DNA from 2 places in the Shewanella sp. 4t3-1-2LB genome. Region 2 is predicted to be linked to the other one. Evidence: predicted binding sites of a transcription regulator. Region 2 holds the regulator's gene; the other holds the start of a gene.
The links. Region 2 encodes LexA, which represses DNA repair genes until DNA is damaged. Its sites were predicted from a motif close to TACTGTATNNNNATACAGTA; they were not measured.
Positions count from the first base shown of each region.

Region 1: the regulator LexA is predicted to act here: its motif matches at 898-917, upstream of J3L11_RS06840 (YebG family protein).

Region 1 is NZ_JAFNJD010000013.1:40,811-43,016, reverse strand. Features, by position in the region: gene J3L11_RS06850 (paraquat-inducible protein A) at 1-127, opposite strand, end outside; gene J3L11_RS06845 (paraquat-inducible protein A) at 114-773, opposite strand; gene J3L11_RS06840 (YebG family protein) at 929-1,213, shown strand; gene J3L11_RS06835 (GAF domain-containing protein) at 1,228-1,686, shown strand; gene proQ (RNA chaperone ProQ) at 1,911-2,206, shown strand, end outside.
Region 2 is NZ_JAFNJD010000029.1:26,288-28,493, forward strand. Features, by position in the region: gene plsB (glycerol-3-phosphate 1-O-acyltransferase PlsB) at 1-715, opposite strand, end outside; gene lexA (transcriptional repressor LexA) at 867-1,487, shown strand; gene J3L11_RS11765 (SulA-like leucine-rich domain-containing protein) at 1,484-1,969, shown strand; gene J3L11_RS11770 (glycosyltransferase family 39 protein) at 2,040-2,206, opposite strand, start outside.

The sequences.
Region 1 (2,206 bases), on a different contig from region 2:
AATCACGCAACTGCAGTTTAGCGCCACACCGAAGACAACAGCTTTCAGTAGTGTTATTAATCTGACCACAATCGTCGCAGCGACACAGCCCCAGATCCTTGCCCTGTACACTGTTATTCGCCTTCATTGAGGTAACTCCACATATGCTCCAGCTTGTATTCTCTTAGCATAAACAGCACTACCAAGAACAACATAGTAAAGCAGAAGGTGCCCATTCCGAAATAGACATCGGCGAAATCAGACAGTTGGAACGAGGTTACCAGAAAACTGATGACATAAATTTCCAGCATGGACATCTGTGGCAACAGTTGATGATAACGCAGTAACAGCACAAAGAATTTTCGGCCACTATTAAAACGGTAGAGCCGATTCTTGATGATCACCATTTGAGCCAGCACTGAGCTGATGAGTAACCCCGGGCCGACAACAGCCCCTATAAGTACCGCCAGTGCTACAACCCAATAGCCTTGTTCGGCCACCGCCAGCGCGCCCTGCCACACTGTGGTAGTCCGAACGCTACCGATAAAATGCATTTCTAATACCGGCAGTAGCATCGCCGGTATATACAGGATCAGCGCCGCAATACACATTGCTAGCACGCCATCAACTGCGCAGTAAGGAGTGTCATATAGCGGTGTCTGACAACGGGGGCAAATGGCTCTCACACCCGAAGGCAGCGCGCGGCGACTAACGGCCAGATCGCAGGCACGGCATAAAATCACCGAACAATCAGGGCTCAGCCGTTCATCATTTGAGTCAGACAGAGAAGACATACTTCTCCGGGTATCTGTGCGCATAAAGTTAAGGTTATCGGTTGTCAGCACCAAGTTTACTGACGCGATGTTAGCAGATACTGCGAAGTTCTTGCATCTTCGAGCGTAAATATGTCACTCTAAATACTGTATGTTTACACAGTGTGAGGAAGATCATGGCGGTTATTACCCAGTTTGTTGTGGTCAGAGAAGGGGTGGAAAAGATGACGTTTACCTCCAAGAAGGAAGCCGATGCATATGACAGAATGCTGGACATTGCCGACAACCTAATACCCTTTATTCAGGCAAGTGAAGCAAGCATAGATGATGGAGCAGCAGAAAAGCTTGCTTTTTACATGGCGTCAAATAAAGATACGCTGGCCGCGCTGCTGAAAGGTAGCCCGGCAACCGCAGCCCCCATCGTAAAAACGCCTAAAAAGAAAGCATCTGCTGATGCTTAATCCAGGAATCGAAAATGAAACCTCAGTTGTACAACACCCTTAATCGTCAAGCCGCCGCATTGCTCGATGGCGAAACAGACTTGATCGCGGGGATGGCGAATTTCTCTGCATTGCTCAATGAACATCTGCAGCATCTGAACTGGGTCGGTTTTTATCTAGTAAAAGGTGAACAGTTGGTATTGGGACCATTCCAGGGCAAAGTTGCCTGTAACCGCATTCCAGTTGGCAAAGGTGTGTGTGGCACCGCAGTTGCTCAAAACAGTACCCAGCGCGTGGCAGACGTGCACCAGTTCGACGGGCATATTGCTTGCGATTCAGCGAGTAATTCGGAAATTGTGGTGCCAGTACGGCAAAATGGTAAAGTGATAGCGGTATTGGATATTGATAGTCCACTACTGGCACGTTTTGATGCAGAGGATCAAGCCGGGCTGGAAACGCTGGTGGCTACCTTAGAAAGCTGCCTGTTTGCTTAAAAGCCGTTCGATTTTGTGCATTTGATAGTCGCATTCGGTGCGGCTCGGCTTATAATAGGCCCCTTGAGCGCGCAGCCTTGGCAATCGTGTCTCACAATTGTTAAGGTTAACGAATCCTTTGGTAATTACTGAAGGCATGCTAATTTTTAGGTTATCCTCCGGGATAAAAAGAACTAACGACCGGGCCAGCGCTGTCTGTGTCCCCTGTAATTCGTGGAAGTAATATGGAATCAACAGAAAAGTTGACCGACACCAATGCCATTCTGGCGTATTTATATGAAACCTTTCCTTTATGTTTTATCGCTGAAGGTGAAGCCAAACCCTTAAAAATAGGATTATTCCAGGATTTGGCAGAACGGTTGGCCAACGATTCCAGAGTCAGTAAAACCCAGCTGCGGGTCGCTCTGCGGCGTTATACCAATAGCTGGCGTTATCTGAAGTCACTCAAGGAAGGTGCACAACGGGTGGATCTGGACGGTAAGCCCTGTGGCGAACTGGAACAAGAACATATCGAACATGC
Region 2 (2,206 bases):
TGCTGGCTTCTTCCTGAATCGCTTCGGTCAGATGGGCTGACTGTAATAGATCCGCAAATAATGCCTGCCGATTAGGGAGAACCGGCCCTGTCATCACTTTTCGCTGACGACTGAAATGAACTCTCGCCACCCGTGACAACTTATGTGCTATCGCTTTGTCAGTACCATGCTGGTCGGCCATCCAACGTAGGGACACCGCATTGGAAAACTGCACAAAGTTGTCGCGCCCCAAAAACAGAATCATCAGAAATTTGCGTAACCAGGTCGGACTCTCCCGCTCAAAAACGGCGGCGCGCATAGAATCATCTTCTTTACCGGGTGTTCGCCCCCAGTACAAACTTACGGGGACCAACTGAATGTCCAGCGAAGTATCAGCCTGGTGTAAATTCAGCAGCAGCGTGAAGCTGTTGAGAAATGGCATATCATCTTTACGGGCCCCCAGCAGTGGTTTGGCACCTTCCAGACACACAACTCGAGGTAGTTGCACGTCAGCCACTTGCATGGGTTCGTAAGGACTAGGCAAGCCCAGCTTATCGGTAACGTCCGCCAGTGCGGCAATATCGCTTTGCGATTCCGTTTTCATCACATAAGCCATGGGCTTTGATGGATCCAGATTCAGATCAGTGAATGGATCCTGCGGTACAACCACTGAGTGCACCAGTTGCCGCTGCAACCAACGCAGAGATGTACGCCAGAGAGAGTCTTGTTTGGACATCGTTTGTATAGAATCTAAACCTCAGTCAATAGCGTTGTAGAATACCAGAATAAACCAACCCTTAGCCAACAGTCTGATAACTGGTTAATACTTGCGCTACCCAAAATACTGTATATACTAACAGTTACTGTATGGAAAAACAGGAATCGACATGAGACCGCTGACACCACGACAGGCGCAAATCCTGGAGCTGATTAAGAACAATATTGCCGAAACTGGCATGCCACCAACCCGTGCTGAAATTGCTAGTCGGCTTGGCTTCAAAAGTGCAAACGCCGCCGAAGAACATCTGAAGGCGTTAGCCAAAAAAGGCTGCATTGAAATTATGCCGGGCACATCACGCGGTATTCGTTTGCCAATGGACGAAGACAATACAGAAGAACTGGGATTACCGTTGATCGGCCAAGTGGCTGCAGGCGAGCCCATTCTCGCGCAAGAACATGTCGAGCAGTACTATCAGGTAGATCCGGCTATGTTTCATCCCAGTGCAGATTTTCTGCTACGCGTTCGGGGTGACAGTATGAAGAACATTGGCATTCTAGAAGGCGATTTGCTGGCAGTACACAAAGTACAAGATGCCCGTAATGGCCAAGTGGTGGTGGCCAGAGTCGAAGACGATGTCACAGTAAAACGCTTTGAAAAGAAAGGTAATATTGTACTTTTACACCCTGAAAATGACGATTATCAGCCGATCAGAGTGGATCTTACACAACAGCCATTGACCATTGAAGGTCTGGCCGTAGGTGTCATCCGTAATGGAGATTGGCTATGAGTATACTGATGGGTAATGCTCCCAGCCATCCAGGGCTATGGCAGGAAACCGTATATGCAACAAGTACCCCGTGGCAACGTACTGGCATATCCAATCTAGCAACGCGCACTTTGGGACGACAGGAACTACAGCAGTTGAGTGCACAATTGGCCCAACTGAGCCAACAAGGCCGCTGGATTGTATTGATTAATCCAGAAAACAACATAGGTTACAAAGCGTTGCTAGCTCGTGCCGGCGTGAGAATGGACAGAGTGTTGCAAGTACGCGCCCGCGATGAAGTTGAAGCGTTGTGGGCAATGGAGAAAGCACTGACTAGTGGCACCTCTAGTGCCGTGATCAGTTGGGTCGAACAGTTAGATCATAAAGACAAACGTCGGTTGCAATTGGTGGCGAAAAGTGCGCGCGCCATGGGTTTTGTACTGGAGACCAACGCTAGCACAGAAACGACTGACTCACTTCCCAAACTGCAAGCCGTTCACTAACCTCCTGCCCTATTCCATACTGGCAATAAAAAACGCAGCTTATGCTGCGTTTTTTATTATGTGCATTTCACTATTCACGCATCCATTGTCCCGGACGCTCGGTATGATAAACCTCTACCTGTTCCGGCTCAGGACAACTCGCATTCATAGCATCAGGTCCTAACAGATACCAATCTTCTCGGTGAGCGGTTCCCATGTTGCGACCTTTGCTCATATCAAAGCATTGCAACTTATCAC